DNA from 3 places in the Bradyrhizobium yuanmingense genome. Region 1 is predicted to be linked to each of the others. Evidence: riboswitches for the same ligand, from Rfam matches in the RefSeq annotation. Region 1 holds a riboswitch; each other region holds the start of a gene.
What was found. Region 1 has a riboswitch for cobalamin ahead of metE (5-methyltetrahydropteroyltriglutamate--homocysteine S-methyltransferase). Riboswitches for the same ligand answer to the same signal wherever they lie in the genome.
Positions count from the first base shown of each region.

Region 1 (10,657 bases):
GAAGCGTTTTCCCATGCTTCAAATCCGGATCTATGACGTGCAGTTGAATGAGCGCGAGGAAATCTAGAGCAGAGTCAGTGTGGCCTCGGCGTTCCTCCCCACGGCTCCGTAGCTCATCGCCCTACGCACTCGCAATGGGGGGCGCTCGGGGGCTAACAGTGCTCCGTTTCGGCCGGCCTCCTGGCCGGCTTCATCTCAGCACTCGCTGCCTCGTACCATCTGAAAGGTAGGATTGCTCACACTGGCAATGCCTGGCGCGGGCGCCGGATCGGCCTTGGACGGAAGGATTGTCAGACGTGAAGAATGCATGAAAGCTAGTTCCCCCGCAAAGTTGGTGTCCTCTCAATAGGTGGAGTGCAGGCGGGCAAACAATATCTCGCAAACGAGTACACGCCGCTGAGCTCAACGCCTCGCGGAAAAATGCAATCGTGCCTGCCCGGCCTTTCCAATGACGGGCCGAAGGCTGCGAGAAAGGCTGCCCTGACTGTTGCGGAGCCGTAAACAACGCAACTGCAGAGCGCGTATGTCTTTTTAGTTGGTCCGAGGCGCTCGGCTGTGGAGGAGCCGTGGCGCGATGTTGCTCTGCGCGAACTTCTTAAGGCCTTCTCTCTCCTAAGTCTTCCTCTTCCTTTGGCTCGGTGCGTTGGAACCATGAGCCAGGAGGAAATTTCGCGATGCGCTTGGCGAATGAGGATTGTGGCTCCCAATCTCTTCCTTCACTCTTTTCGAAAGTGATGACGCCGTTGTGCGTAAAATAACGTGGTCCTTGGATATTGCAGTTCACCAAGAGCAGAACGCGCCACAGATCACCTTTCTCGGTCGGCTTGTCATCCTGCTTCGGTAAGTAGTCCACTCCAACAGGTTCAACGATAGTGCAGCTGCCCTGCCGCAGAAGATCGCCGAGCCGGCCTTGCGAGGTAGTCACGAAGTTGAAGTTGGTCGGATCATGCAGAAAGCGAAGATTTGCGTCCCTTTCGCCATCTGCGACTTCACGGGCGATCAACGAGAGTGCCAGAGCGCGCCAGCCCAATTCCATCGGCTTCGCATATGTTGACGCAAGTTCAATCGTACCGTCGGGCGCGATTTTCCAGGTGATAGCGTACTGTTCGTCTGATTTGTTGTCACGGTGTCTGGTCCACGAAACGAAAACGAAGTCGTTTTCGCCAAGTTCTGCGACGCCCCACATTTGAGGGACGAACTGTGCCACCTTCGAGACATTGGAGATGATTTGTTCTATCGTTTCACCATCTTGCGATCGCCAGGTTGACTTGAGTCTCTCGACAAGGGGGTTGTCGCTGGCGCGAGAATTGCTGCTCGTGGCGGCCGGCCAGGCGAGGCAGATTAGAAAGCTAGCTAGCCAAAGCCGAAGCGCGGATCTTCCACACAGTCTCTTCATAACCCCCGGCCTATCGCGTTTCATCCAGACATCTTTCAGCTATGAGCGGGCGCAAGAAGGTTACGGAGACGCGACGGGGCACCCGCTAGCTGTCCCGCACGAGTAGGTGCCTTCCTCCACGTCACGCGCCGCTAACTTCCCTCGCCAGCGGCAGCATCAATTCGCTGAGCTGGACATGCCCAGCAGGAGGAGTCTGCGCCTCCGGAGGATCTGCATTCTTCGTGCCAGGCAATAGGCGGAAAATTCGCACGGGCTTTGTGTTCATCTTGTCGACTTTCCGACCTGCTCACGTTTCGATGTTTCCATTCATTGTATCCGCCACAGCCTGTGCATCCGTGTGCCGCACCGGATAGTTAGCGGAAAAGGTGGACGCCTCGATGCCAAGTGCCTGCAGAATTGGGAGTGTGTTGGCTGCCAGTGGACCGTGTGGTTCCCTATCGTTGCCGTCGGCGTTCGCCTTACATGATGGCGACACGAAGCCGACTTAAGCCCGACCTTGAAGTCTGTCTGGCACGCAAATCAACCTGTTCGCCGCGTATGTTGGGCCTGTTCAATGTCTCCTTTAGTCGAAAGAACAGCTGGTCAGCGGACTTGCTGCGCGAACCGCTGGAGGTCGGAAGTCGCCTCTGCATTCTGCTTGGAATGGCGGTAATCCTGGCCGCGCAGACTGCTGTCCCTATCATCGATCTGGCGTACGGCGCCTTCTCAAGGCAGCTCCGATGCTCAATTTGACATCTGACAGGGGCATGTCTGATTACGACATCTGTGATGAGAGAATGTCTCTAGATGGTGGTTAATCATAGAGGTGCATGGTGAGTCACCTAGCAGATGTCGCAGATTAGCTTGGAGCACATAATCTGAGAGGTTGACGGAAGAGTTCTCCTGCCGCTAATTCAAGTCGTCGAGGTTCTCCGGTTCCCATTGGATCCGGAGCTAAGAGGGAAGCCGGTGCAAATGCCGGCGCTGCCCCCGCAACTGTAAGCGGCGAGCTACGTCCAATGATGTCACTGAAGCCTGCACGGCTTCGGGAAGGCCGGACAGGAGCGATGACCTGCAAGCCAGGAGACCTGCCCCGACAATATATTGGTCCACGGACGGGGTGTCTCGGTGGTGCGCCAAGCAGCCGTCGCTCGCGCGACTTCCCCTGCCTGCGTCCGCCATGGCCTTTGTCCCCAACAGGGGTTAACGCTAGCTATGTCTTCTCTCTCTCTTCCGGTTGCTACGCTCGGAACGCCACGCATCGGTCCACGGCGTGAGCTCAAACTCGCTCTCGAAAGCTACTGGTCCGGAAAGATCAGCGAACGGCAGTTGCACGAGGACGCATCCGGCCTGCGCGCAGCGAACTGGGCTCGTCAGAAATCTCTAGGCGTCACGATCATTCCCTCGAATGACTTCTCGCTGTATGATCAGATGCTCGATACAAGTGCCATGGTTGGCGCCATCCCGGAGATCTACGCCTCGAAAGGAGAATCCATTTCCCTCAAGACGTACTTCGCCATGGCCCGCGGATCACAATGCGACGACCAGGATGCGAGTTGCGGCCTAGGACCTCGGGGGTCTGGCGCACCCGCGCAGGAAATGACTAAGTGGTTCGACACCAACTACCACTACATGGTTCCCGAGTTTTACAGGGGACAGGCGTTCAGACTCTGCTCTCGCAAACCCATTGAAGAGTATGAGGAAGCAAAGGCTCTTGGCTTTCAGACCCGCCCTGTCCTGATCGGGCCAGTCACATTCCTAAAGCTCGGCAAGAGTGCCGATAGCGCGTTCCAGCCCCTCTCCCTACTGGATGATCTGATACCGGTCTATATCGAGGTGCTGCATGAATTGGCCGAACGAGGTGTAAGTTGGGTTCAGTTTGACGAGCCCTGCCTGGTCCTTGATCTTGACCAGGCGGTGCGAAAGTCATTGCTACACGCCTATAACCGGTTCGCCAAGGAGGGACCGGCTATCAAGATCATGGTTGCCAGCTATTTCGGCGACTTACGCGACAATCTGGATACCGCCCTGAGCCTCCCGGTTTCCGGTCTGCACCTTGATCTTGTGCGTGCGCCAGAGTTGTTGGATCAGATCATCGCTGAGGGCCGAAGTGATCTCGTCATGTCGCTCGGTGTCATCGACGGCCGGAATGTATGGCGCTCGAACTTATCTTCGCTCCGCCAGCGGCTGGAGCCCGCGATTGCGAAGCTCGGTAAGCACCGTGTACAGCTCGCTCCATCCTGCTCGCTGCTTCACGTGCCAGTCGATGTTGAACTAGAGACCGAGCTCACTTCCGACGTCAAGAGCTGGCTTGCTTTCTCGGTTCAGAAGATGCGAGAGCTTGCGATCCTGGCGCGGGTACTCGCCGGCGACCAGAATGTCGGACCAGCTCTTGCCGATTCAGAATGCGCTGCGACTGCCCGGCGGACTTCGCCCAAGATCCGCGACGCCAATGTCGCTGTCCGGATGAGGGCGATCGACCAGACAATGCGCCGGCGCGCCAGCCCATTTGCCCGTCGCTCCGAGATCCAAAGGGAACGCTTTGGACTACCCGCATTTCCTACCACGACGATCGGATCGTTTCCGCAGACCGCAGAAGTTCGAAATGCTCGTGCGGCGCATGCGCGAGGCGCGATGAGCGACGAACAATACGACAGGTTCCTCAAGGAGGAGATAGCCCGCGCGGTACGTTGGCAGGAGGACATCGGTCTTGACGTGCTCGTGCACGGCGAATTCGAGCGCAACGACATGGTGCAGTACTTTGGCGAGAAACTCGCCGGCTTCGCATTTACCAGGAATGGATGGGTACAGTCCTATGGTTCGCGCTGCGTCCGGCCCCCGATCCTGTTTGGCGATGTAGTGCGGTCGAAGCCGATCACGCTGGACTGGTGGCGCTACGCGCAATCACTAACTAGCAAACCAATGAAGGCGATGTTGACTGGACCGGTGACGATCCTGAACTGGTCTTTTGTTCGCGATGATATTCCCAGAAGCGAGGTCTGCCGCCAGCTTGCGCTCACGATCCGCGACGAAGTCCGCGATCTCGAGAATGCCGGTGCGGCCATGATCCAGATCGACGAAGCTGCACTCCGGGAAGGATTGCCATTGCGCCAATTGGAGTGGAAGGCATATCTCGATTGGGCCGGAGATTGCTTCCGCATCTGCTCGTCGGGCGTTGCCGATCAAACGCAAATCCATACACATATGTGCTACTCCGAGTTTAACGACATCATCGGTGCAATCGCTGCAATGGATGCGGATGTCATTTCGATCGAGACGTCGCGCTCGAAAATGGAGCTACTGGACGCATTCAGGAAGTACGAATATCCAAATCAAATCGGACCGGGCGTGTACGACATTCACTCTCCACGCGTCCCCGAGACGAGCGAGATAAAGGACCTGATGGCTCTGGCTCGGACGCGCTTGCAGGAGTCGCAGCTCTGGGTCAATCCGGACTGCGGCCTGAAAACGCGCAAATGGGAGGAGGTTCGGCCTGCGCTAACCAACATGGTCGCTGCCGCCCGCGAACTGCGCGCTGCATCCGATCCGTAAAACCAGGCTAGAGTCTGTTCTCGACAGAGCTAATTCCTTGTGGTCATTTGCGCTCTCACAATCTCGAGGCAAGCCGTCGGGTCGATAAAAAACGCCCGGCCCCGCTTAGGGGTCGGGCGGAAGTACAGTCTCGGAGGAGCGACGCTGACGCATCGCGCTACTTTCGTCGACGGAGGAGAATAGCCGACGGATCGATCACGGTGCGAACATTCACCGAAAATCTGCGCCTATATAAACCACCAAGTTATCGTAACTCAATTATACCGTGGTATGCGAGACCGTAAGCCTGAGATTTAGAAATCTAGACCGAGGTTTGTCGCTCATGAACACGTTGGCGCGGCTGCGACAGCAATGAACGAAGTATTGCCTGACGTCACAAAGGCACGCACCGCGGGCTCGGTCCGTTCCGAGATGATGCCCGTCAGGCTCGCTCATTCCATCGAGGCTACATCGTTCCCGAGGAGAGAGCGGCGAAGGCAGTCCTGCCCCAAACTCACGCTAATCTATTTTGCAGGATAACGCCGTTATCCGGGCCAGATACGCCAATGGGTCGGCTGCACGGCGACGTGCTCTCCGGTATTCGCATTGATCCATCCGCCGAAGACCCGGCGGCAAGAAAAGACCACCCGGTGAATTGAATTGCCCTCGATCACGGCAATCTCCAGATCCTGATCGAAGGGCGGCGCCGTTTCGAGCCGCTCCCAGGTGAGATCGCCCTTAGATCCTGGACGGAGTTCATTGCTGCGGGCTGACAAATTCAGATAACCTTGTGAATACTACGCACATCGCTCGGGTTCCGCGCAGACAGACTAAGCCCGATCGCTCGGACGGCCCGCGGTCTCGATCGCGTCCGCCGCAGAGGGCTATCGGCCGCGGCGCCGTTGTGACGGAACACGATCCGCTCGTGAACTGAAATATTTAGAATTCCGCCACGAAACAGCCCCTGAGCTTCCGTCGAATCGATAGGCGGCATCGCGAGTGGCGCAGCTTATCATGTGCAGGTCATTGGCGCGCGGCTCGGCTGCGCCCGGAAGCACTCCTAAAAATCGGCCGCTGATACCGGGACATGAATGCATCATGGGACGGCAAGTCCTTTTGTCTGCCATGCGTCTAACCTTACTGAAACATCGCTTCTATGAGCAGGCAGTCGACGCAGCATTGATGCCAGTCAAATTTGGTGCGCCTCCGGTAAAGGTTGTGCTCGAGCGGCTGTTACGAGCCGCAGACGCTTGCGTTCGCAGTCGGTATGTCCGAACTGGGGCTTCTGCCGGGGCCTCGCATTGTCTGCAACACGCCAGCGTGTTGATTTGAGGCGCAACTCGCGCCCATGGGCTACGATAGCATTTTTCCTGCATGGCTCCGTGCACGCAGATGCTCAGTTCGCTTTTCGCCTTTCGATGTCGCTAGCCTTGTCGGCGCTGATCCCACCCTTAAGCCTTGGCGCTGAAGTCCTGGACCGGAGCTCATCGAAACGAGGGCTCCCAAGCCTGATGATGGGCTTTGCTGTCGCGGCGGCAGGTGGACCGTCGGATGCAAGATCGGAGTTCTTGGTCTCATTGCGCCTTCATCGCTTGCGCTATAGCCCCGCCGCAGGCGCATATCAGAAATCAGCCCGCGATGCGCCGGCATTTGCGCCAGTGCTTCACGAAACTATCGCCTGTAAAGTTCGCTGCGGTCTTCCCTATAACCGCCGGCTGAGTATCAAAGCAAGCAAAGAATAAATCCCAGCATCTCGAGCGTGATAGCGCATGGTGGCCTCAATCGTCTCTGCGAGACAATCCTCGATGAGAGACTTGATTTTGCCCGTCAGCGGCATGAGCAGACCAGGAGGCGCTGCTCCTCAGCTCAAAGCAGCGTGCGACACGACAGGCAGGACAGACACGCGCTCGCGGTTCTTCGTGACAGCAGGAGGCTCGCGTCGCGCTGCTGCAGTCTGGACCTATCTTCAAAGGAGCGTACAGACTTCTTGGGATGCTGCTTGAGGCAGATCAAATACTCTCGCTGCGAATGGCAGAATACTGGATAAGCGAACCACAGGAAGAGAGGGGCATGCCTTCATTTAAAGTTCGGTTTATTAAGACCGTTTGTGACGATACCGGCGGCGAGCATCGTGCGTGCCAGGCAGCCTTCAAGGTCGATGCCGCCTCGCTGAGTGCTGCCGCTCAGCAGGCAGAGACCCATTTCTGCAGGCAAAAGAGTGTCCGCGATTGGACAATCTTCGCCGATGTGCTGGAGCTTCGAACCTCGTCTGCATGAGCTAATCCGTCCACATCAGCCTTTCGAACATCCCGCAAGGACGAGTTCTTCTGGTAAACAACGGCCTCGCACTTCCGAGTTTCCCACGGAAGCTGACCTTTTCAACACCGGCCAAGGCTCGTAGTTCACGTCCTCGCCAGTCATAGTATCGCCACCAGCATGGATGTCTTGGGCGCCCGGCGGGACCACGTGTTCGTCCCGGATGCCTACGGACACTGTGTCCGACAACCGCGCCTCGATTGGGGAAATACCTCGTCCTTTACAATGGTCGGGGCGGAGACGAAGTGATCGAGACTCCTCCCATGCTCCGATCACAATACTTCGAGACGCAATTTCTCAAGCCAATCTTCGCGTCCTATTTCGAACAAGGCGCGCGATGGTTAGTGATGCCACGCCCGTTAATGACCGACAGGTCATTTGGCCGTTCCTACGTCCTCTCAACAACGGTGGCCCAACAGAACCGATCAGCGATCCCGGAACGCACTCCTATGACGTTGGCCTGGAGCTGATGTGGGACGGTGCGCAGTGTTTGCGTTTGGGACGCGACCTGGTCGTAAATATTGCGACCGAGAATCACGCAATGGCATGTGATTGGGCTGGAGCGCCATTTGGAGGGACGATGTCGAATCTACCGTGCCTACAAGCTCAGCGATAGCCATATCGATAGCATGGTCATAGCGCTTGCACCGGGGCGGTTGCTCGTGCGGTCTCGCGAGGTGGCCGATTATTTGCCGGAAGCAATGCGCAATTGCGACATGATAATCGCCCCGGAACCACTCAAAAATAACTTCCCAACTTACGACGATGACGACCTGCTCTTGTCCAGCCTTTACATAGATATCAACGTCCTTTCGGTCGCTCCTGACGTCGTTGTGGTCGACGACGCCTGCCCCGAGCTGGCTCGGATCCTTGAACGGAACCGCTTTCAGGTGGTCCCGGTCCGACACCGCCACAGGCGGATCGTTGGCGGGGGGTCCACCGCTTTACTCTCACTCGTTTCGTGAAGGCGGGCCGGAGGATTACTTCAACTAGTCCCGACGATATACGTAATCCTCTGCTTCCCCGCGGCGACGATCGTAAAGCCGTTGCTTCGCGCCTGACAGCTGGCGGGGGCGTGCTCGCTAGAACTGGTCAAGCTTATACCGCATCAGCTAGTTGCCAGAATCGCAGCGTAGGCTCCGCAGTGCCGCGAAGTAGCTGAGCCAGTTAGATGGACTCTCCGCCTCGTCTCAGGTCGACGATCATCGAGTGCCCTCTCAGCGGCCCGTAGAGCACTCTCGCATATTGCGGCACCCTCGTGCCGTCACAGTCTTCACGGACCAGGACGGGAGCTTTGGAATATCATTCGATCCTCAGGTGACTCTAAAGAAGACCGTTCTTCGATGCCACCAGATGGATGAACGGCCGATCTACGCTCGTGCCTAGAGATACGCTAAATGTTCGATATCTATTTGAACCCAACACACGAACGATTCGCGCGGGATCGGGCGGCAATTGGAAGCGAAAGAAGCAGGGCGGTTCGTTTTGTGAGCGACGTCATTCGTCAAGATGTACAACGGCGTGGTTACGACCGACGTCGTTTGATCTCAAATGAGTCAAATGCGGCAGTTGAGAACTCGCCATACTCCTGGTCTACACAGCTATCTAATGCTGAACCGTTCTTCGGGACACTCTGGTCGGGATGTCGCCGATTCCGTCGAAAACGTTGCTTACCGCGGCGACGGCAGGCGGGTGTCGTGCATCGCGCTTAAGGAGGAAGCTCTCTTTTCGCCGCGCGGCTCTGAAGCTTACCTCCAGAAAAGTATTATGAGGCGTTTCCTTGAGTCCATAGCGTGCGCCTGAGTTTTCAGCTGTCCATACTGAAGAGACTTGCCGGCTAGCCGCGCGGTCGGGCGAGCATCGAAGTCGTTAAGAAGCATTTGGCTATCTATTATAGCAGCGGCCCGAATGGCCAGCTCGTATGCAGCGTATCGCAAGTCGCGCGTCTCAACTCGATATTTTCGGCCAAAGGCTGATCGAGCGGGAGGCCAGGTGCGGGATTATCACCTAGCACGCAAGAGATTATCTGAGACGCTGGTACACTTAGATCGGCGTACTATGCACGTTGAGCGAGAGATCGCGCAAGAGCTGAAAGCTGAGCAGCCGCCCCGTTTTACTTCGCAGCTGGGAACGAATGCACGCAGAAAGCGCCCCACGGCAAGCGATTGAGCCCTCGTAAACCGCTATCGGCGTGGCCGCCAGCCGCTCAATCCCTTGCTGATGGTGATGTACTTCGACTAGATCGCGAAGTTCAATTCAGAAACAGTGTCGTTGTTAATGGGTGTTGAAGTTTGTTCAATACGACTGGGGATATTGACTTGAGTCAACCTGAGGGATGGAGGATCCGGCCTTTCGCGCACATCAGCGCGGCTAAACTGATCTCGCGGAAGGCATTTTGGTCAGATATGAGAAAGATGGTCGATCGTTCAGGCAGAACCTGTGTATTGGTTGACGATGGCAGCCGGCGAGAGTCTCTGCCCGTCTTTGAGCGCTCCGCCCGCGCATGGTGCTGATCAGGCCTCACTCCCTTACGAGGCCGTGGATATAGCCGGAGCTTTGTTAAAGGCCGGTCTTTCTGCTCTTTCAGCAAATTCCTTATCGCGGAAACTGGACATGATGATCTTGCATTGGAATAAGGGCATCCCGGGCAGCGGGCGGCATGCTGGAATCCGAGCTCGACCTACAAGCATTTTGGATGGGAGGTCGGCACACGTGAACTTCACCAATAACCCATCACTCGAGGCCATCAAGCGGCGCCGGTCTCTTTAGGCGAATTTGAATCCGTAAGAAAGCGAAGTCGAGAAAGAGCACGCGATCAAGCAGAAGCTGAGCTTGGGTTTATCTACGCGGCCAACTCTTTCGAAACAATCGCGGGCGCGGAACACAACGTCTTTTCATTCTTGTCCGCACATCCCTTGGACCTGTTCAGCTTTGTCGTGATTTGCTAGAGCGTGTCGGTTCCTTAGCTTCGAATAGAAATGTCTCGATGAGAACGTTCTCAGAGTGCGAGGTCTGTATCAACCTTACAATTCCTCTGTATGAAATTTATAATCCAGCAGCTGCACTAGTCCAGCCGCTCGCGTTCGAAAGGCGGGACCGACGTGACTTCCAATGAGATTGTCTATTTTTTACGGTCGTCGCGCCGAGAAAACTATGTTACAAGCCCCCCTCTTCAAAAGGAGCATTCATCGTGAAGAAAGCAACCAAGAAACGCGTTAAGCGGCGCGAATGGACGAGGGCAGATATCAAAGAGCTCAAAGTCCATTCGAAGGCCCGAACCCCGGTCATAAAAATATCAAAGATGACCAAACGCAGCGTCGGTGCGCTCCGTCAGAAGGCCTTACATCTTGGAATCGGACTCGGACATCAGCGGTAGTTTTGGGCAGCGCTGGTACTGGCGCGGTAGGGCGGCTCGCAGCCGCCCTCAGTGCCTAT
Region 1 is NZ_CP104173.1:5,389,965-5,400,621, reverse strand. Features, by position in the region: gene N2605_RS25415 (nodulate formation efficiency C protein) at 596-1,420, opposite strand; cobalamin riboswitch at 2,284-2,485, shown strand; gene metE (5-methyltetrahydropteroyltriglutamate--homocysteine S-methyltransferase) at 2,591-4,927, shown strand; gene N2605_RS25405 (hypothetical protein) at 6,899-7,183, shown strand.

Region 2 (10,657 bases), 2.8 Mb from region 1:
CACGAACGATGTCGCCATCTTGAGATCGGCGAGGATGTCCTTGAGGTGCTCGGCGCGCGGGATCATTTCAGCTTCAACGGCAGGCCGGCGACGACGAACTCGACCTCGTCGGCGACACCGGCAATGATCTGGTTCATGATTCCGGCGGCATCGCGGAAGCTGCGCGCCAGCGCGTTGTCGGGCACGATGCCGAGGCCGACCTCGTTGGTGACGAGCACGACGGGGCTGTTGAGGCGGGGCAGCGTGTCGGCGAGCTCTCTCACCTCTCGCTCCCAATCGCGCGCCGCATGCATCAGGTTGGAGAGCCACAGCGTCAGGCAGTCCACCAGCCTCGCGCCGCCACCTTCGGTCGAGAGCAGCGCGGGCACGAGATCGAGCGGCACCTCGCGCTCGATCCAATCGGCTCCGCGCCGCGCGCGATGTCTTGCGATGCGTTCCTGCATTTCGCCGTCGAGCGCCTCGGCCGTCGCGACGTAGACGGGCTGGCCGGCAAAGCTGCGCGCGCGCGCCTCCGCCCGGGTGCTCTTGCCCGATCGCGCCCCGCCGGTGATCAAGATGATGGCCATAAAGGTCTCCTGCCGCAGCACTAATCATCAAACGCGGCCAAAGACAAAGCCGAAATCAGGCAGCGAGGGGCTTGCGCTCGGCCGCCGTCTTGCGCAACAGGGGCGGGACAGGAGCTGGATGTGGACTTTGCGGGCGCGATGGTGGTGGCGATGGCGGTGGATGCCCTTCTGGGCTGGCCGGCGTGGCTGTTCGCGCGGATCGGGCATCCCGTCACCTGGCTGGGCGGGCTGATTGCCGGCATCGACACCGCCTTGAATCGCGCGTCCGATCCGCCGGCGTTGCGCCGAGCCGCGGGCGTCGCCGGCGCGCTTGCGGTGATCGCGCTCTCCGCGGCGCTCGGCTGGGCGCTGCAATCACTGCTTCCTTCGGGCTGGATCCAGATCGTGCTGATTGGCATCCTGGCCTGGCCATTGGTCGCGCTGCGCTCGCTGCATGATCATGTGGCTGCCGTCGCCACGCCCTTGCTGGCCGGCGACGTTGCCGCGGCGCGCGACGCGGTCTCGCGCATCGTCGGCCGCGATCCCGCAAGCCTCGATGAGGCCGGCATTGCGCGCGCGGCAATCGAGAGTCTTGCCGAAAACACCTCCGACGGCATCGTCGCGCCGGTGTTCTGGGGCGCGCTGTTGGGCTTGCCCGGTATCCTCGCCTACAAGGCGATCAACACGCTGGACTCCATGATCGGCCACCGCAGCGAACGACACGAAGCCTTTGGCTGGGCGGCAGCGCGCATCGACGATGTCGCCAATTTCATCCCGGCGCGGCTGACCGGATTTCTGTTCGTGCTGCTGGCACCGCAACGGTCGGAGGCATTGGCGTGCATGACGCGCGATGCGCGCCGGCATCGCTCGCCCAATGCCGGCTGGCCGGAAGCGGCGATGGCGGGCGGACTCGGCGTGCGGCTCAGCGGCCCCCGCATCTATCACGGCAACGCGACCAACGAGCCCTGGCTGAACGAGGGTGCGCGCGATCCGCGCGCCGCCGATATCACCGAGGCGCTGACAGTCTATCGTCGCGCCATGCTGCTGGTCGCCGGCGTGCTTGCGATCCTGGCTTTCGCGTGAAACAACGGGGCATGCGCGAGCACGGTGGAAATCTCGATCTGGCCCAGCGGCGTTTCGGCGGACGCGCAGAGGATTGGATCGATCTGTCGACCGGGATCAACCGGGTGCCCTATCCCGTGGGCGAGGTAAGCGCACGCGCGTGGAGCGCGCTGCCGTCACGCTCCGAGATCGAGGCATTGCATCAGGCGGCGCGGCACGGCTACCGCACGAGCGCACCGATCGTTGCGATGGGCGGTGCTCAGGCCGCCATTCAATTGCTGCCGCAACTCGCGGCGCCGGGGCGGGCGCGCATCCTCGCGCCGACCTACAATGAATACGCCGGCGTCCTGTCGGCCGCCGGCTTGGATGTCCACGAGATTACGGAGTTCGATGCGCTGGCGGGTGCAGACCTCGCCATCGTCGTTAATCCCAACAATCCCGACGGGCGGTGCCATTCGCGCAAGGATCTGCTCGCGCTGTTGCCGCGCGTCGGCCGTCTCGTTGTAGATGAGAGCTTTGCCGATCCCGATCCGCAGCTGTCGCTTGCACTGGACGCGGATCGACCAGGACTGTTGATCCTGCGTTCCTTCGGAAAGTTTTATGGGTTGGCCGGCCTGCGGCTCGGCTTCGCCATCGGTCATGCCGCCGACATCGACAAGCTTGCCGCCGTGTCGGGTCCATGGCCTGTTTCGGGCGCGGCGATCGAAATCGGCTGTCGTGCCTTGCGCGATCAGACTTGGGCCGAGGCGACGTCGGCGCGGCTCGCGCGCGACTGTGTTCGCCTCGATGCAATGGCGCATTCGCGAAGCTGGCGGCTCATCGGCGGCACACCGCTGTTTCGCTTGTACGAAACGGGCGACGCGGTGGCTGCGCAGGAGAGGCTCGCGCGCAGCCACATCTGGTCCCGCGTGTTCGCGCAACAGCCGACATGGCTGCGCCTCGGGCTCCCCGGCAGCGAAGCCGAATGGACGCGCCTTGCCGAGGCCCTAGCGCGCTAGCGCGAGCAGGCCTTCGACGTCGAGATGCTTTTCGATGTGATCGGCCAGCGCCTCGAGCGCGCTTTCGACGCTGGCGTGATAGGGCTCGTCGCCTGCGGGAATGTCGAGTTTGGCGAGGTAGGCCTTGCGGAAATCATCCGACGTGAACAGGCCGTGCAGATAGCTGCCCTGCACACGGCCGTCCCTGGAGATCGCGCCTTCTGCCTCGCCGTCCAGCTTGGCGAAGGGGCGGGCGCGATCCGGGCCGTCGGTGTGGCCGATATGGATCTCGTAAGCCTGGATCGGCTGATCCGTCGCCGCATGCACGGCCGCAACACGTGTCAGCGTTTTCTGCGGGCTCATCACCGTCTCGACATCGAGAAGCCCGAGGCCCGGCGTGTCGCCCGCAGGCCCCTCGATGCCTTCGGGGTCTGCGACGCTGCGCCCCAGCATCTGATAGCCGCCGCAGAGGCCGAGCACGTGGCCGCCGCGGCGGTGGTGCGCGAGCAGGTCGATGTCCCAGCCCTGCGCGCGCAGGAAGGCGAGGTCGCCGCGGGTGGATTTTGAGCCAGGGATGATGACGAGGCGCACGTCGCCCGGGATCGCCTCGCCCGGGCGCACCATCACGAGATCGACGCCCGGCTCGAGCTTGAGAGGATCGAGATCGTCGAAATTGGCGATGCGCGATAGCGCCAGGCAGGCGATCTTGCATTGGCCCGGCTTGCGCGCATCGCGCAGGCCGAGCGCGTCTTCGGCCGGCAGCTCGCCGGCACGCGGGAACCAGGGCAGCACGCCGAGGCCGCGCCATGCAGTCTTTTGCTCGATCAGCCTGTAGCCGTCGTCGAACAGCGTGGGATCGCCGCGGAACTTGTTGATGACGAAGCCAGAGATCATCGCGGCATCGTCGGGGTCGATCACCGTCCTGATGCCGACCAGCTGGGCGATGACACCGCCACGGTCGATGTCGCCGACCAGCACGACCGGCACATTCGCCTTGCGGGCAAAGCCCATATTGGCGATGTCGGACTTGCGCAAATTCACCTCGGCCGGACTGCCGGCGCCTTCGACCAGCACCAGATCGGCCCGCGCCTTCAGCCGTTCAAAGCTCTCCAGCACCGCGCCCATCAGCGACGGCTTCATCGCCGCGTAGTCGCGCGCGCGTGCGGTCGCGATGCGCTTGCCGTGGACGACGACCTGCGCGCCGACATCGGTCTCGGGCTTGAGCAGCACCGGGTTCATGTCGGTGTGCGGCTCGACACCGGCGGCGAGGGCCTGCAGCGCCTGGGCGCGGCCGATCTCACCGCCATCGACGGTGACCGCGGCGTTGTTCGACATGTTCTGCGGCTTGAACGGCAGCACGCGCAGACCACGGCGCGTAAAGGCGCGCGCGAGGCCGGCGACGATGAGCGACTTGCCCACGTCCGAGCCGGCCCCCTGAATCATCAACGCAGGTGCCATCGTGCCTTCAAAACTCGACGCCGGCCTGCGCCTTGATGCCGGAACGGAACGGATGCTTGACCAGCGTCATCTCGGTGACGAGGTCGGCGATCTCGATCAGCTCGTCCTTGGCGTTGCGACCGGTGAGCACGACATGCGTCATCGCAGGCTTTTGCGTCGTCAGGAATTCGACGACTTCGGCGATGTCGAGATAGTCGTAGCGCAGCGCGATGTTGATCTCGTCGAGCACGACCATGCGCAGCCGCTCGTCGAGGATCAGCTCCTTGGCCTTCTCCCAACCGGCGCGCGCTGCAGCGATGTCGCGGGCACGGTCCTGCGTCTCCCAGGTGAAGCCTTCGCCCATCGCGTGGAACTGACAGAGTTCGCCGAAATGGCCGGTGAGCAGGCGCCGTTCGCCCGTATCCCAGGCACCCTTGATGAATTGCACCACCGCACAAGGGAAGCCATGCGCGACGCAGCGGACGATCATGCCGAAAGCCGAGGAGGATTTGCCCTTGCCCGCGCCGGTATGGACGATGATCAGGCCCTTTTCGCCGCTCTTGGTCGCCATGATCTTGTCGCGAGCGGCCTTCTTCTTCGCCATTTTGGCGGCGTGGCGGGCGTCGGTTTCCTCGGTCGTGTGGGTTTCCGGTTCAGGCGTCATCGGTCCCGGTCCTTCGGCTTGACAAGTGGCGGCCACCGGCAAATGGTGGCCTGGCGTTGGTTCCTGTCCTATGACAGGCGAAGAGGGAATGCGATAGGGTCCGAATCCGCAAAGATTTGGGTCCAAACTGCAGCCGCCCCCGCGACCGTGACCGGAGAGATGCCCGAAGCCACTGATTCCTTTTGGAATCGGGAAGGCGGGGATCGAAGGGCCAAAACCCTGCTCCGCAAGCCGGGAGACCTGCCAGCGCGACGAGTTTTGGACCGGCGGACGGGGTGTTCCGCGACGGGGAAGCGGGCCTTTCTGGAGAATGGTCCGTGCGCCTCATCGCCTCCCGCTGTTATCTGGAAGAGGCGATGACCGTCACACTTCATGTCTGCATCACCTGCCGCGCCGGCCAGACGCTCGGCGAGGGCGAGACGACGCCCGGCAAGCGCCTGCATGGCGCGATCCTCGAGGCCGGCGTGCCCGAGGGCGTCAGCGTGGTTCCCGTCGAATGCCTGTCGGCGTGCAGCCAGGGCTGCTCGGTCGCGCTCAGCGCGCCCGGCCGCTGGTCCTATGTCTATGGCCGCCTCTCCGATGCGAATGCGCAGGACGTGGTCGCAGGTGCTGCGGCCTACGCGGCGGCGCCCGACGGAATCGTGCCCTGGCGCAGCCGTCCCGAAATCTTCCGCAAGCAGTCGCTTGCCCGTATTCCCCCTGTTACCGTCGTGCCGGAGGCCGCTGAATGAACTCGCTCGCAAAAGTCCCGGTTACGGTCGTCACGGGTTTCCTGGGCTCCGGCAAGACGACGCTGATCCAGCATCTGCTCAGCAATGCCGGCGGCAAGAAGCTCGCCGTGCTCGTCAACGAGTTCGGCAGCGAAGGCGTCGACGGCGAGATCCTGAGGTCCTGCGCCGATGCGAACTGCCCGGAGGAGAACATCGTCGAGCTCGCCAATGGCTGCATCTGCTGCACCGTCGCCGACGATTTCATTCCGACCATGGAGCAACTCTTGGCGCGCCCGGTGCGGCCCGATCACATCCTGATCGAGACCTCGGGCCTGGCGCTGCCAAAGCCGCTGCTGAAGGCGTTCGACTGGCCGGAGATCCGCTCGCGCATCACGGTCGACGGCGTGATCGCGCTGGCCGACGCCGAGGCCGTCGCGGCCGGCCGCTTCGCGCCGGATCCGGCTGCGGTGGAAGCGCAGCGCGCGGCGGACGACAATCTCGATCACGAGACGCCGCTGTCAGAAGTGTTCGAGGACCAGATCGCCTGCGCCGACATCGTGCTGCTGACCAAGGCCGACCTTGCGGGCGCAGCCGGAATCGAAGCCGCAAAGGCGGCGATCACAGCCGAGATGCCGCGCCGCGTGCCGATGCTGCCGGTCACCGATGGCGCGATCGACGCGCGCGTCATCCTCGGCCTCGGTGCGGCCGCCGAGAATGATCTCGCCGCGCGGCCATCGCATCATGACGGCGAGGAGGAGCACGAGCACGATGATTTTGCCTCGGTCGTGATTGACCTTCCGGAGGTCGCCGACATCGACGCGCTGGTCGCATCGGTCCAGAAACTGGCGCGCGAGCAGAACGTGCTGCGGGCGAAGGGGTACATCGCGGTCGCTGGCAAGCCGATGCGCCTGTTGTTGCAGGCGGTCGGCGAGCGGGTGCGCCATCAGTTCGACAAGCCCTGGGGCGCGGGTCTCAGACAGTCGAAGCTCGTCGTGATCGGCGAGCATGGCGATATCGACGAGGCCGCCATCAAGGCAGGACTTGGTCTTTCAGGACTTGGTATCTGATGCACGTCGTCTTCCGCGAGAGCCGCGGTCTCGAGGAGACCGCGACGCCAAGAGACATCGGCCAGGACCCGGCCGATCTCGTGGTGCTCTCGTATTCGGATTCCGATTTGGCCGCGTTTGCGGCCGGCTGGCGCCGCGGTCGGGGCAGCCTGCCGTCGCTGCGGCTGGCCAATCTCGCGGAGCTGCGGCATCCGCTGTCGGTCGACACCTATATCGAGCGCACGCTGTCGCAGGCCCGCGGCATAATGGTGCGCCTGATCGGCGGGGAATCCTATTGGGCGTACGGGCTTGCGGCGCTCCAGCAACTCGCGCAAGAGCGCAACATCGTGCTCGCCGTGCTGCCGGCGGACGGCCGCGACGACGCGCGGCTGGATGCGTACTCGACCCTGCCGGTCTCGACGCTGCGGCGGCTCAAGGTGCTCTGCGACACCGGTGGTCCGGTCGCCGCGCAAGCCGCGATCGCGCAGCTCGCGCTGGCCTCAGGCCTTTATGCCGGCCCGGTCATCGGCGAGATGACCGTGCCCGAGATGGGATTCTATGATCCCGCGCGCGGTGTCATTGCCGCGCCAGTTGGCGAGGGCAAGCCGCGCGCACTCGTGACGTTCTATCGCTCCTATCTCACGGCCGCCGATACGGGGCCGGTCGACGCCTTGATTGCGGCGCTGCGCGAGAAGGGATTTGACGCCTACGGCGTGTTCGTCACCTCGCTGAAGGCGCCGGGCGTTGCCGACTGGCTGCGCGCGCATCTGGCGCAACATCCTGCGGCGGCGATCGTCAATGCGACGGCGTTCTCGGCCCTTGGCGATGACGGCACGACGCCGTTCGATGCCGCGTCCTGTCCGGTGTTCCAGGTCGCGCTCTCGACGGCGCGGCGCGAAGATTGGGCGGAATCACTGCGTGGCCTGTCGCCCGGCGATCTCGCGATGCATGTCGTGCTGCCGGAGGTCGACGGCCGCCTGTTCGCAGGCGTGGTGAGTTTCAAATCGGCCGGTCAGCGCGATCCCGATCTGCAATTCGCGCATCTAGCGCACAGGCCCGACGAAGAGCGCGTCAACGCCGTTGCCACGCGCGTCGCGGCTTGGCGTCGCCTCGCGGAGAAGCCCGCCGGCGAGAAGCGGCTGGCGATCGTGCTCTCGAACTATCCGGGCCGGCCGCATCAGATCGCGCACGCCGTCGGGCTCGACGCGCTGGCGTCGGTCGAGGCGTTGATCTCCGATCTCGCGGAGGTCGGCTTCGACGTTGCGCCGGTCGATGCGCTCGGCGCAAAACTATTGAAGCAGAGCTTGACCTGGGGCGTCGCCGAATATCGCACGGGGCTGGCGCGCCTGCCGCAATCCTTGCAGCACGATCTCGTGCAGGCCTGGGGCGCACCGGAGAACGATCCGAGCTGCCGCGACGGCGCGTTCTACTTCGCTGCGATCCAATGCGGCCGGTCGATCATCGCAGTCCAGCCCGAGCGCGGCGATGCGGCCTCGCGCGATGCCGATTATCACGATCTCGCCCGCACGCCGCGCCACGCCTATGTCGCGTTCTATCTCTGGCTCCGGCAGCAAGGCTGTGATGCCGCCGTGCACATGGGCGCGCACGGCACGCTGGAATGGCTGCCCGGAAAATCCGTGGCGCTGTCGCAAGCGTGCTGGCCGGAAGCGCTGATCGGCGACCTGCCCGTCATTTATCCCTTCATCGTCAACGATCCCGGCGAGGCCGCGCAGGCCAAGCGGCGCATCGGCGCGGTCACGATCGGTCATCTGCCGCCGCCGCTTGAGACATCCGCGGTGCCGGAAGGTCTACGTCGGCTGGAACGGTTGCTCGATGAGTATTCGACCGCTGACGGCCTCGATCCCGCCCGTCGCCAACGCCTGATCGCGGCGATCCGCGACGAGGCGCGAGTGGCGGGCCTCGAAGACGATCTCGGCCTCGATGCCTCGGCAGCACCAGCCGAAGCCATCCCGCGAATCGACCGCTTCGTCTGCGATCTCAAGGAGAGCCAGTTCGGCGACGGCCTGCACGTGTTCGGCCGCGGCGCTTGTGCCGATGCGGAACGCGATGCATTGCGTTCCGCGCTCGCCGGAAAACGCGTTGCCCCCGGGCCGTCGGGCTCCCCGTATCGCGGGCGTCAGGATGTGCTGCCGACCGGGCGCAATCTCTTCGCCGTCGACCCGCGTGCGGTGCCGACACCGTCGGCGCATGCGCAGGGGATAAAACTCGCCGAAGAGCTGCTGCGCCGTCACTTGCAGGATCACGGCGACTGGCCGAAGGGCCTCGTCATCGATCTCTGGGGGTCGGCGACCATGCGCACCGCAGGCGAAGAGTTTGCGATGGCGCTGCATCTGGCGGGCCTTGCGCCGCGCTGGGATCACGCTTCCGGCCGTGTCACCGGTTATGACATCATCGCGCCGGCCGAGCTCGGCCGTCCGCGCATCGACGTCACCCTGCGGGTATCCGGCCTGTTCCGCGACGTCTTCGCGGGGCTCGGGCAATTGTTCGAAGCCGCCGCCGAGGCGCTCGCCGCGCGCGAGGACGAGGGCGATGAGAATCCCTATCGCCAGCGTGCGTCCCGCGTGTTCGCGCCGCGGCCGGGACAATACGGCGTCGGCCTCTCGGCTATCCCGGATGCCTTCACGCCGGACACGCGCGAGGCCGCAGGCGAAGCGTGGCTGTCGGCATCGTCCTGGGCGTTCTCTGCCGATGGCGCGATGCAGCCGGATCGCGCTGGTATCGAACAGCGTCTCGCGTCCGCCGATGCTTTTGTCCATGTCCAGGACTTGCCCGAAACCGATCTGCTGCTGGCCGCCGACTATGCCGCGCATGAGGCAGGCATCGCCGCGGCAGCCGCGAACCTCGGCGCAGGCGTGCCGTCGCTCTATCACCTCGATGCGACGCGGCCCGGCGAGCCGCATGCGCGCACGCTGACGGAAGAGATCTCGCGCGTCGTTCGCGCACGGGCGGCCAATCCGGCCTGGATCTCCGGCATGATGCGCCACGGTTTCCGCGGCGCCGCCGAGATCACCGCGACGCTGGAGCACATGGCCGCCTTCGCGCATCTCGCCGGCGCGGTGCCGCCGCATCTGTTCGACCTCTATTACGACGCGACACTCGGCAACGACGACGTCCGCGCCTTCATGGCGCACGAAAATCCGTCCGCACTCGCCGCGATGGAAACCTGCTTCACGCGCCTGCGCGAAGCCTCGCTCTGGCGAACCCGCCGCAATTCGATTGCAGCGGCGCTGCGGGAGGCCTCATGAGCGCGACCACGGTCAAGGGTTGGTGTCCCGGCGCGCTGCGCCCGATGCAATCGGGCGACGGGCTCGTGGTGCGCGTGCGTCCGTTCGGGGGACGCCTTGAAGCACCACAAATCTCCGGGCTTGCGGAACTCGCCGAGCGCTTCGGCAACGGTCTAATCGACGTCACGAGCCGGGCCAATCTGCAGATCAGGGGCGTTCAGGAGGACGGCCATCGGCCGTTGCTCGATGGTCTGGCGCAACTGGCGCTGCTCGATCCCGACGCCGACATCGAAGCCAGGCGCAACATCCTGGTGACGCCGTTCTGGAGCAACGGCGACGAAACGCAGTCGCTCGCCGCGGAGCTCGAGGAGGCGCTTGCCGATTCTGGCCTGGCGCTTCCCACCAAGTTCGGCTTCGCCATCGATGACGGGCGGTCGCGTGTTCTCGCCGGCGATTCCGCCGACATCCGCATCGAGCGCGACCGCTCGGGCGGTCTCCTGGTGCGGGCCGATGGCGCCAAGCTCGGTCGTTCCGTTGAACGCGGACAGGCGGTGAGCGCGGCGCTGGCGCTCGCAAGCTGGTTCATCATCTCCGGCGGTGCAAACGGCGGGCGAGGGCGCATGGCAGCCCACATCGCATCCGGCGCCGTGTTGCCTCAATCCTTGCGCGGCGAGACCGAGCCTGCGCCGGTGATGGCCGCGGTGCGTCCCGGGCACTATCCGCAAGGCGCAATGGTCGGGGTGGCGTTCGGGCAGATGCTGCACGCGACGCTGCATCAATTCTCTGCTTGCGGCCATGCGCTGCGCATGACGCCCTGGCGGATGGTGCTGAGCGAGGGCAAGCGCGAGATGCCGAGCGCGGCGGGGCTCATCACCAGGCCCCATGATCCGGCGCTGCGCGTCATCGCCTGCAGCGGCGCGCCGCGCTGCCGCGAGGCCCATGCCGATACGCGCGCGCTGGCCGCGGCGCTG
Region 2 is NZ_CP104173.1:2,576,212-2,586,868, forward strand. Features, by position in the region: gene cobS (adenosylcobinamide-GDP ribazoletransferase) at 1-66, opposite strand, end outside; gene cobU (bifunctional adenosylcobinamide kinase/adenosylcobinamide-phosphate guanylyltransferase) at 63-566, opposite strand; gene cbiB (adenosylcobinamide-phosphate synthase CbiB) at 687-1,628, shown strand; gene cobD (threonine-phosphate decarboxylase CobD) at 1,640-2,605, shown strand; gene N2605_RS12020 (cobyric acid synthase) at 2,594-4,042, opposite strand; gene cobO (cob(I)yrinic acid a,c-diamide adenosyltransferase) at 4,050-4,685, opposite strand; cobalamin riboswitch at 4,726-4,947, shown strand; gene N2605_RS12030 (DUF1636 family protein) at 5,042-5,416, shown strand; gene cobW (cobalamin biosynthesis protein CobW) at 5,413-6,462, shown strand; gene cobN (cobaltochelatase subunit CobN) at 6,462-9,707, shown strand; gene cobG (precorrin-3B synthase) at 9,704-10,657, shown strand, end outside.
Region 2: another riboswitch for cobalamin. It lies ahead of N2605_RS12030 (DUF1636 family protein); the one in region 1 lies ahead of metE (5-methyltetrahydropteroyltriglutamate--homocysteine S-methyltransferase).

Region 3 (10,657 bases), 2.8 Mb from region 1:
CCGTCATGCTGCGCGACAGCCCGGTGATGCCGTGATAGGCGCGCTCGCGCGTTGCCAGCGCCGAGCGCTGCGTCAGCGCCTGGCAGAGCGACAGCGCCATGTCATTGGCCTCGCTGCCGCTGATGCAGAAGCGCACCGCGCCGACCCAGTCCTCTTCGCCCATGAAGGCGATAGCCATCAGATCGTCGGCGGCCTGCTCGCGGCCGACCCAGGTCCAGCCTTCGTTGACGACGGGCGTATCGGCCGCGCGGCGGATCGCCTCCACCATTGCAGGATGGCGATGGCCGAGACCGCCGCCGGTATTGCTGCCGTCGATCAGCTTGCGGCCATCCGCAAGATGAAAGTAGACGCCCTCGCCGCCGACCACGGCCATCGGCGCGGCCTCGCCCGCATTCAGCCCGGTTCGCAACAATCTGCTCATCGCCACTGCCTCACTCCGCCGGAACGGCGCCGTAGCCACCGCCACCGCACATCTCGATCGTGACGAGATCACCTTGCTGCAACACCAGGTTCGACTTGCCGTCGATGGCGACGTTGGCGCCCTGCCGAACCAGCGAGATGCGGCAGGCCTTGCCGGGAGAGCCGCCCTGCATGCCCCACGGCGCCATCACCATGCGTTCGACGCAGGTGGTCAGGTGCATCGAGGGCGCCAGGATGCGGTAGGTGCGGACTGAGCCGTCACCGCCGCGATGCGCGCCCGCGCCGCCGGAATTCCGGCGGATGGCCTGCTGCTCGAGCCGGATCGCGTAATTCGCCTCGATCACCTCGACCGGCGTGTTCGAGGTGTTGGACAGATGCACGCGGGTCGCGGACGTGCCGGCCCGATCGTGCCGCGCGCCTTCGCCACCGCCATGGACTTCATAGAGCATCTTCCACGACCCGTTCGGCCGCGGCTCGGCGAAGAACAGCACACCCGCGGTGGTCGCACCGCCCGCGGACAGGCGCTCGGGAATGGTGTCCTGCATGGCACGGAAAATCGCATCGACGATGCGCATGGAGGTCTCGTGATTGCCGGCGGCAACGGAGGCGGTCCAGCCGGGCTCGAGGATCGAGCCCGGGCGCGTGATGATGGTCAGCGGCCGCAGCGCGCCGGCATTCTGCTGCATGTCGCGCCCACTCATGATGCGCGCGGCATAGGCGACCGCCGAGCGCGCCATGAATGGCGTCGTGTTGCAGAAATTGGAGACGCGGTCGCAACTTCCGGAAAGGTCGAAGGTCGCTTCGTCGCCGCGGATGGTGATCTTGACATGGATGCGCGCCGGCGCGTTGTTCGCGCTGCCGTCGTCGAGATAATCCTCGCCCTCATAGATGCCATCCGGCAGATCGCGCAGCGCTTCCCGCATCTCGATTTCGGAGAGGTCGTGCAGGCGCGACTGCGCCGCCATGAAGACCGCCTTGCCATGCTCGCGGCAGAGCTCGACGATGCGCTTCTCGCCGGCCTTGGTCGCCGCGATCTGGGCAAGAAGGTCGCCCTCGCAGGATTCGGCATCGCGGACATTGGCCTTGAGCAGCTGCACGATCGGCGTGTTGAGGCCGGCCGACGTCGCGATCAGCACCGGCGGAATCCGCATCGCCTCCTGGAAGGTATCGACCGCCTTGGCGAAATAGCTGCCGGGCCAGGTGCCGCCGATGTCGGGCCAATGCGCGAGGCTGACTGCAAAGGCGACGATCTCGCCGTCGAAGAAGACGGGACGCACGACCTTGACGTCGTTGAGATGATTGCCGCCGAGCGCGCCGACATTGTAGATCACGACGTCGCCGTCGTTCAGGCCATCGCGCGGCATCACCTTCAACAGTTCGGGGATGGTGTAGGCCATCGCGCCGAGATGAATCGGAATGTCGCGGCCCTGCCCGACCAGGCCGCCGTGACCGTCGGTGATCGCGGAGGAGAGGTCGCCGGCCTCGCGCAAGAGCGGCGAGCGCGCCGAGCGCGTCATGACGAGGCTCATCTCCTCGGCCGCGGCGGAGAGCCCGTGCCTGATGACCTCGACGACGAACGGATCGAGCTTCATGCCGCCCTCCGCGTCAGGAACAGATTGCCTGATGTATCGGGCCTCGCCTGCCAGCCCGGCGGCACCACCACGGTCGACCAGGCGTCTTCGATGATGGCGGGACCGTTGACGGTCTCGGTCAGCGAGGCGCGGTCGATGATTGCGGTCGGGATGTCATGGAAGCCGTCGAACGAGCAGCTACGCGTGCCCGTAGACACCGCCCTTGCTGCCGTCGCGGGTCGGCTGACGACCGTCGTCGACGGGCGGCGCGCCTGCACGCGCACGGACTCGATGACACAGGGCTCACCGGTCGCATAGCCGAACAGCTCGTGGTGCCGCGTCAGGAAGTCCTGCTTCAGCCTGGCGACGTCAAGCGGCAGCGTGAAGGATACCGGAATGGCGTCATTCTGCGCCGCGTAGCGCATCAAGGCCACCAGCTCGACCTGGATGTCCGCCTTCGCAACATTGCTGGCGAGAAGCGGCGCCGAGGCATCGGCAATCAGGGCCTCGATCCGTTCCGAGACGCGCGCGAGATCGATGCCGTCGAGGGCGGCGCGAAGGGTCTGCTGCTGCAGGAAGCTGAAATCGGCGGTGAGACAGCCCAACGCCGAGAATGCGCTCGACGCACTGGGCACGACCACCTCCGCAATGCCGTAGAGATCGGCGAGGCCTGCGGCATGCATCGGGCCGCCGCCGCCGAAGGCCAGCAGCGTGCAATCGCGCCCGTCGATGCCGCGCTCGACCGTGACGCGGCGGAGCGCGCGGGCCATGGTCGCGTTCGCGACCTTGATGATGCCGAGCGCCGTCTCCGTCAGGCTCAGCCCGAGCGCGCGGGCAATCGGCGCGATGACGCGCTTTGCGGCCGCGATGTCGATGCCGATGCGGTCGCCAAGCTTGGTCTCAGGATTGAGATAGCCGAGCACCGCATTGGCATCGGTGATGGTCGGCTCCGTGCCGCCACGGCCATAGCAGGCCGGGCCCGGCTCGGAACCGGCGCTCTCTGGCCCGACCGTCAGCCCGCCGGGACCGTTGCGCACGATCGATCCACCGCCGGCACCGATCGAGTGCACCGCGAGCATCGGCTGGCGCAGCGGCTTGTCGCCGAGCATGCGGCCGTCGGTCATCTCGGCCTGGCCGTCGACGATCAGGCACACATCCGTCGTGGTGCCGCCCATGTCGAAGGTCAGCATCCGCGCGCAGCCGAGCTGGCGCGCAATGCTGACCGACGCCGAGACGCCGGCCGCCGGGCCCGACATCGCCATCACCAGCGGACGCTGCTTCACCGCCGAAATCGGCACCATGGCGCCGGCGGAGTGAAACACCTGCAGGCCGGGCCCGATCGGCAGCCGCTGCTCCAGCTCGCTGAGATATTCCACCGCGATCGGCATCGCGGCCGCGTTGAACACGGTTGCCGAGGTTCGCTCATATTCGCGCGCCTCGGGATTCACCTCGTGCGAGAGCGAGACGTGGGCGACGACGCCCCTGAGCCGCTCGCCCAGCATCTTTTCATGCACCGGATTGGCATAAGCGTGAAGGAGCGCGACTGCGACGCTCTGCACGCCGGTCCCCTTCAGCCACGCCACCAGGCGTTCGACCTCCGCTTCCTCGAGCGCCTTCAGCACCCGCCCCTCATGATCGAGGCGCTCGGCGAGCCCAAAGCAGCGTTCAGGCGGCACCAGAGGCAGCGATTTCGGCGGAATGTCGAGCCGGTAGAGGTCTCGGCGGCGATAGCGCGCGATCTCGAGCACGTCGGCAAAGCCTTCGGTCGCGACCAGCGCCACCTTCGGCAGCCGGTTCTCGACGATCGCGTTGGTCACGCGCGTGGTGCCGTGGACGAAGCGCTTCACCTCGCTCTTGCGCAGGCCGGCCGCCTCGATCGCCTCCAGCATCGCTTGCACCGGTGCGTCGGGGCGCGACGGCACCTTCGCAATCCGCGCTTCCGCGGAATCGCGCCGGATCGCGATGATGTCGGTGAAGGTGCCACCGATATCGGTGCCGACCTCCCAATGATTGCCGGGATCGCTCATCTGCACAATCAGCTACGCGTGACGTTCATCATCATTCCCTGTCATGCCATCACGTGCGAGCGTGCGACAGAGCGATGGCCGCGGGATAGGGTCAGAGTTGTCGCAAACCAAAGCGCTAGCAAGCCACCGGCCTTGCGCGGCGCAGCATCGGCTGCACGTTTCCGTGCAGCGCTGCTCGCGCAGAGAGCAGAAGGCCGCGAAGTCAAAATGTGCAGCGCACCCTTGGATTCTTCGAGGCAAATAGAAGCGCCCGTTGCACTGCAATCGGATCGCACAAGGCCGTTTGTCTAATTTGCAGGCGATCGGTCGGCGGTGCGGGAGACAGCACTGACCAAGAGCTATGCACGCAGGTCGGCTCAGCCTCTCTTTATTGTACGGTCGGTAAGCGAGGACATCACCGGCCGCTGGTGGATAACCCGGCGCGCCGAACGGGTCGCGCCGGGTACGGAGATTTCGCGACTGGCTATGCGCTCGCCAGCCATGCCCGCAAGCGCCGCCAGCCGATGACGATGCCGGTGATGGAGAACATCAGCCCGAGCGTACAGAGCCCGACAATGAGAGCGTCACGCAGCCGCGCATGAGCCAGCAGAATCGGGAAATCAAGCGTGTGCAGCGCACTGTAAAGCCAGCGATAGGCGCGGCGCGACGGGTCCAGTCTTTGCAGCAGCTTGCCATCGGCGGCATCGACATCGAACCAGAGATCGCCGCAGGTCGTGCGGTAGACGGGGGCCCCCGGAAGTGCGGATTGCGCCGGATAGTCGTCGTTGCCGGCGAGCAGGAACGGTGCGGCACAGCCGGCGCCAAGGCGCGCCGTCAGGTCGCCGATCTCCTGCCTATCCAGGTATGGCGCCGGTCCATCGCGCGGCGCCTCCCCTGCCCTGATCAACGCCTGACGGCCGAGACCAACCCGGTCGCGCCGATAGACATGGCCGTTGAAGGCGAACCATTCGACCTCGCGGGCCAACGGCGATATTGGCTGCGGATCGAGCGACGACGCGTCTCGCCAATCCGGGGCGGCATCGACCACGCCGGCCTCTGTCGGAGTCAGTTGCCCGCGCGAGAACAGGCGGCCGTGATCCATCGACAGCCAGCCGCTGAAGATCCAGGTCAGCACAAACACGGTCGCGACGAGACCGATGATGTGATGCAGGGCGTGCCAGCCACGATAGGGCGACGAGAGCTGGCGTCCCCGCATTTTCACACGCACGATTCCGAGCACCGCACCAAGCAATGCCGCGATCAGGGCCAGCAGCGACAGCGTCCAGACCACGCCATCCCACAGCGCCCAGCTGCTGCGCAGAATTGTCGGATAGATCCAGTGCAGCACGCTGCCGGCCCAGTTCCACGCGCGCTCGCTGCGCCTCGTATCCAGGACGACTTCGCCGGTCAGCGACGAAACGTAGACCTCCGTTCCAGGGGCATCGCCGAGAGCGGCGCGAGACAAGGGGCGATGCCGATCAAAACCGTTCGGCACGCTCCACTGATCGTAGTCCGACTGCGCGACGATCGCGGCGCGCGGCGCGTCGAGCCCGCGCTGACGTGAATAAGCTTGCACGATGGTGAGCGCGACATCGGCTGATGTCACCGACGCGTCTCCTCCATCGGAGGCGCGAACCGCTCGCGAACCTGTGGAGCCCGAGACGACGTAGACCGGTCCATCGCTCCGCTGGATCAGCCGAACACGCCTGCCATCGGCAATCCCGCTCGCCGCAACGGCGTCCGCGACCGAGATCCTCGTCCCGTCGCGATCGACCGGCACAAGTCCGGCAAATCGCTCCGCTTCCGTCAGCGACGGAAACGGGACGAAGTGCATGACGATCCCGCTCGCGAACCACATCGCGAACAGCAGACAGAACGCGATGCCGAGCCAGCGATGCGTGAGGACGATCGCGCCCATCATGCGCTCAGGGCCTCACCATTTGAACGCGGCCGATATTTCGTAGGTGCGCGGCGCGCCCAGGAGGATCTGGTCCGGATAGAACGGATCGCCCCAGATCGCGTAGCGCTTATCAGTGATGTTGCGGATACGGAAGGTCAGGCGGGCCTGGTCGACCGCATTGAACGCCGTCTTGGGGATGTCGACGAAGGCGTAGACGTCGGCCACGGTGTAAGCCTTCATCGTCACGACGTTGGCGTCGGTGTTGTAGCGGTCGCCGACATGACGGCCGGTGATGCCAAGCTCCACCGGCCATGGTGTGAAGAAGCGATACGACGCGCCGGCATTGGCGACGATACGCGGCACGTTTGGCGGCGTGTTGCCGGAGAACGAGCCGCCGGCAAAATTGTAGTCGGCATAGCGCGCATCGACATAGGCGATGTTGCCCCACAGCCGCAGCGGCTCGATCGGGCGTATCGAGGCGGCAAGCTCGACGCCTTTCGACTCCTGTCGTCCGGCGATGTTCAGTTGCATGCCGCCGGCGGCCGCATAGACGTTCTTGCGCAGGATGTCATAGGCCGAGAACGACCACTCCGCCCGATTGTCCCAGAACAGGTGCTTGACACCGGTCTCATAGGTGCGCGCGGTGGTCAGATCGAGCGGCTGGGTGGGCGAGAGCAGGAAGATGTTGTTGGCTGCGACGTCGGCGCCGGTGGCGTATTGGCTGAAGAAGGTCAGGCCGGGAACGGCCTCCCAGGTGTAGCCGATGCGGCCCGTCACCGGCGCCCAGTCTTTCCTGAATGGGAAGCCCACCTTCTCCACACCGTTCTTGTCGGTCGAGTTGCGGTCGAGCCCGATGTGCTCGACACGAAGGCCGCCGATCAGCGCGAAGCTGCGCGTCAGCTTGAGCCGGTCCTCGAATGACAGCGCCTCGTTGTCGATGCGCGCGGTCTGCTGCTGTGTCGTGAGCAAGCCGTAGAAACCGCGGTTGGGGTCGACCAGCGAAACGGAATCGCCGGGAAAGTTTGCCGCACCGGGCCTGACGAAATCGAGATAGCTCGACGACAGCGTCGTCACGAGCCGATTGTCGAAGCCCGCAATATTTGTATCCCAGATCAGGTCGGTGATGTTGCCGACCAGTCGCTGACTGTGGGCGACATAGAAACGCTCGCGATCGACCAGGTTCGTGGTGGAATTGAACGCCTCGATCTCGTTATTGAACCAGGTCCGTTCCGCGCCATAGCCATAGGCCTGACTTTTCAGCGTGAGGTCAGGCGCGAGCTTCAGCTCGAAGCCGCCACGCAGCCACACTTCCTGCGCCACGTTGCGGTTATCGAGAACGTTGTAATTGGTGTTGAAGGTGCGGTCGTCGATGGTGACGGCACCGAGATTGGTTCCGTTGTAATTCGAGACGTAATTGCCGGAGACGATCCCCGTCGTCGCATGCGAACCGCTGAAGGCCACCGGCACCAGCGGCGCGCCCCAATAGGCCTTCGAGCGGTCTTCGCGATATTCGACCGCACCCCAGATCCTGAGGCTGTCGGAAACACGGTAGTTGAGCTGGCCGGACGTGCCGAACGTCTTGACATTGGTGTCATCGGCAAAGCCGTTGAGGGCGGAACGGCTGATGTCGAAGCGATAGTCCAGGCCTTGCACATTGGTGCTGCCGCCGGAGCCGTAATGGGCACGGAACGAGTTCAGCGAGTCCCAGGAGAAATCGGCCTCGTTGCTGACAGCTCCGGTGTGCGGCTGCTTAGTGACGAAGTTGATCGCGCCGCCCGCGGCGCCCTCGCCCGAAATCAGCGAAGCCGGGCCCTTGAGGAATTCCACCGCTTCCAGATTGGCGGTATCCACGATCCGCGAGGTCATGTTCTGCGGACCGATCTTGATGCCGTTGTAGAGCGTGTTGATCTGGCTGTTGGTGAAGCCGCGCATCGAGAAGGCCGAAGGTTCGGCCGGGTTGTCGCCCGAGGTGACGCCGGCGGCGCCCTGCGCCACCTCGGACACGGTGCGATGGCCCTGCTCGCGCATGGTTTCGGCCGAGATCACCTCGACCGTCGCGGGCGTCTGCCGCACCGTCAGGCCGAGCCGCGAGGCGCTTTCGGCAACGGCATTGGTGTTGAGCGGCGTTTGCGGCGTCGAATCCGGCGTGACGGGTCTTGGCGCTGCGGATACAGCCGCCGGCCTGCGCGCTGCCGCGCGGCGCGCGCTCTGCGCCGTTCCTGCTGCCGGTTTGGCCGGCTTGCGGGCCTGGGCAGGCGACACCTCGACGGGTGGCAGCGACTCTCGGGCCTGCTGCGCCAGAGCGGCCGGCAGACCAAGAGCGGCAAAGGACGTGAACGCGGCGGAAACCAGCAGGACGCGGCGCGGTCGTGCGATACGGATGGAAGACACAGGTGAAAACCTCGGTATGACGTCAGTGGCACGTCACAGCGAACGAGGTTTCACCTTCGGCCTTAGCCGTCCGATGAAGCCGAATGTCTGTACTCCCCGACCGACATCTTCGCGTGTGACCACGGCTGACGGCAGGTCTCCTGGCTCGCGGGTCGTGACCGCTTCGTCGCCTTCCCGGGACCGAGGACCCAGTGGCTCCTGACGAAGGATTCACCGCTTACAGTTGCGGGGGCAGCCGCGGCATTGGGGACAATTTTCCCCGCACCGCATTCCCTTTTCATTCCCTCTCGGGAAAACCGTCGCGAGCATCTAGGATTACCACCAAGACAGAGTCAATGTGCCAGTTGCGGCGTTGGGGCCACAGCAACCAACTTCCTTGGAGATGAGCATGGAAGGCGAGACCTTCCTCTGGTTGATCAGGCATGCGGCCGTCGCGGGCGTGCCCGGGACGATCCATGCGGCCGATGCGCGGGCCGACCTCGGCGATCACGCTGCATTGGCGGCCCTAAGGCAGCTGTTGCCCGCGGATGTCGCCGGCTATGCCAGCCCGTCGCGGCGCACGGTCGAGACGGCGCGCGCGCTGGGGCTCGAACCGGCGCTGATCAGCGAGTTTCGCGAGCAGGATTTCGGCGACTGGACCGGCCATCGGCATGACGAGCTCGCCGCGACCGGTGGCGAGGCCTACGCGCAGGTCTGGCGCGATCCGGCGCACGGACGGCCGCCGAATGGCGAGAGCTTTGCGGATCAGGTCGCCCGCGTCCGCCTGGGCCTGGCCCAGATTGGCGCAGGCTCCGCAGCACTGGTCGTCCATTCCGGCACCATACGCGCTGCGCTCTGCATCGCGCTCGATCTCACACCGGAAGCCGCGCTGCGCTTCGTCGTCGATCCGCTGTCGCTGACCCGGATCGACCGGCTGGCGGGCGGTTGGCGCGTCGTGTCGGTCAACCAGCGCGTGGCTTGAGCCGCATCAAGAAGACCGATCCGGCACATTGGCCTGCGCGAACGTCGCCATGCCATTGTGAAGTGCGCACGCCGAGCGCACCAGCGGCAGCGCGATGGCGGCGCCCGATCCCTCGCCGAGCCTGAGATCGAGGCTGATCAGCGGCTGCACATTCAGCGCGCGCAACACCAGCCGATGCCCCTGCTCCGCCGATTGATGCGAGGGCAATAGGAACGGCTGGCAGGACGGGTTGAGGCGCGCCGCCGCCAGCGCCGCCACCGAGACGATAAAGCCGTCGATCAACACGGGGATGCGACGTTGCGCAGCCGCGATGATCGCGCCCGAGATCGCCGCGATCTCGAGGCCGCCTACAGCGCACAGGATTTTTTCGGGTGACGCCCCCGCAACGCCGTGATGCGCGATCGCCGCATCGATCACCCGCACCTTGTGCGCGCGGCCCAACGCATCGACGCCGGTGCCGCTGCCCGCGATCTCCCCGGCGCTCACACCGAGCAGGCTCGCAGCAATCGCCGCCGACGTCGTGGTGTTGCCGATCCCCATCTCGCCGAAGATCAAGAGATCAGGCCGGCCGGCCTCGGCGCGCACCACCGCGCGCTGCCCGGCCTCGAAGGCGAAGGCCAATTCCGTGGGCGTGAGCGCGGCCTCGACACTGAAATCGCGGGTGCCGCTGCGCGGCTTGTCGGTGACGATTCCCGCGATCTGCGCCTCGGCCAGCGTGCCGGCGTCGACCACCTCGAGGCTCGAACCCAGCTCGCGCGCCAGCACCGAGATCGCGGCGCCACCGGCGGCAAAATTCGCCATCATCGCGATGGTGACGGCTTGCGGATAGGCCGACACGCCCTGCGCGACGATGCCGTGGTCGCCGGCGAAGATGATGATCGGCACCCGCGCGGCGCGCGGTTGCTCGGTGGCCTGCAGGCCCGCAAGCTCGATTGCGAGCTGCTCGAGCCGGCCGAGCGCGCCGGTCGGCTTCGTCAGTTGCGCCTGCCGCGCAATGGCCGCCTCGCGATGAACAGCGGAGACCTCGGGGCAGTTCTGATAAACCCATTCGGGAAGCATGCTGCTCAACGCCTGCGTTTGATGATGTAGCTATCCATGATCCAGCCGTGCCGCTCGCGCGCCTCTTGCCGCAACGCGACGATGCGCGGGCCGACCTCGGCCAGCGCGCCGGACATGATGATCTGATCGGGCATGCCGAGATAGGCCCCCCACCAGATGTGAAGCCCGGCCGGATCCAGCGATTGGAACGCCGTGCCGCCATCGAGCATCACGACGACGGTATCGACGCCCTGCGGCCAGCCGCCTTCGCGCAAGCGCCGCCCCGTCGTGACCAGAAACGGCTCGCCGATGTCGTTGAGCGGCAGCGCATGCGCCGCGCACAGCGCCTGGATCGAGGTGATCCCAGGCA
Region 3 is NZ_CP104173.1:2,595,687-2,606,343, reverse strand. Features, by position in the region: gene N2605_RS12135 (aminotransferase class III-fold pyridoxal phosphate-dependent enzyme) at 1-421, opposite strand, end outside; gene N2605_RS12130 (hydantoinase B/oxoprolinase family protein) at 432-2,012, opposite strand; gene N2605_RS12125 (hydantoinase/oxoprolinase family protein) at 2,009-4,018, opposite strand; gene N2605_RS12120 (PepSY domain-containing protein) at 4,482-5,918, opposite strand; gene N2605_RS12115 (TonB-dependent receptor) at 5,931-8,288, opposite strand; cobalamin riboswitch at 8,402-8,604, opposite strand; gene N2605_RS12110 (histidine phosphatase family protein) at 8,677-9,249, shown strand; gene cobT (nicotinate-nucleotide--dimethylbenzimidazole phosphoribosyltransferase) at 9,256-10,308, opposite strand; gene cobF (precorrin-6A synthase (deacetylating)) at 10,314-10,657, opposite strand, start outside.
Region 3: another riboswitch for cobalamin. It lies ahead of N2605_RS12115 (TonB-dependent receptor); the one in region 1 lies ahead of metE (5-methyltetrahydropteroyltriglutamate--homocysteine S-methyltransferase).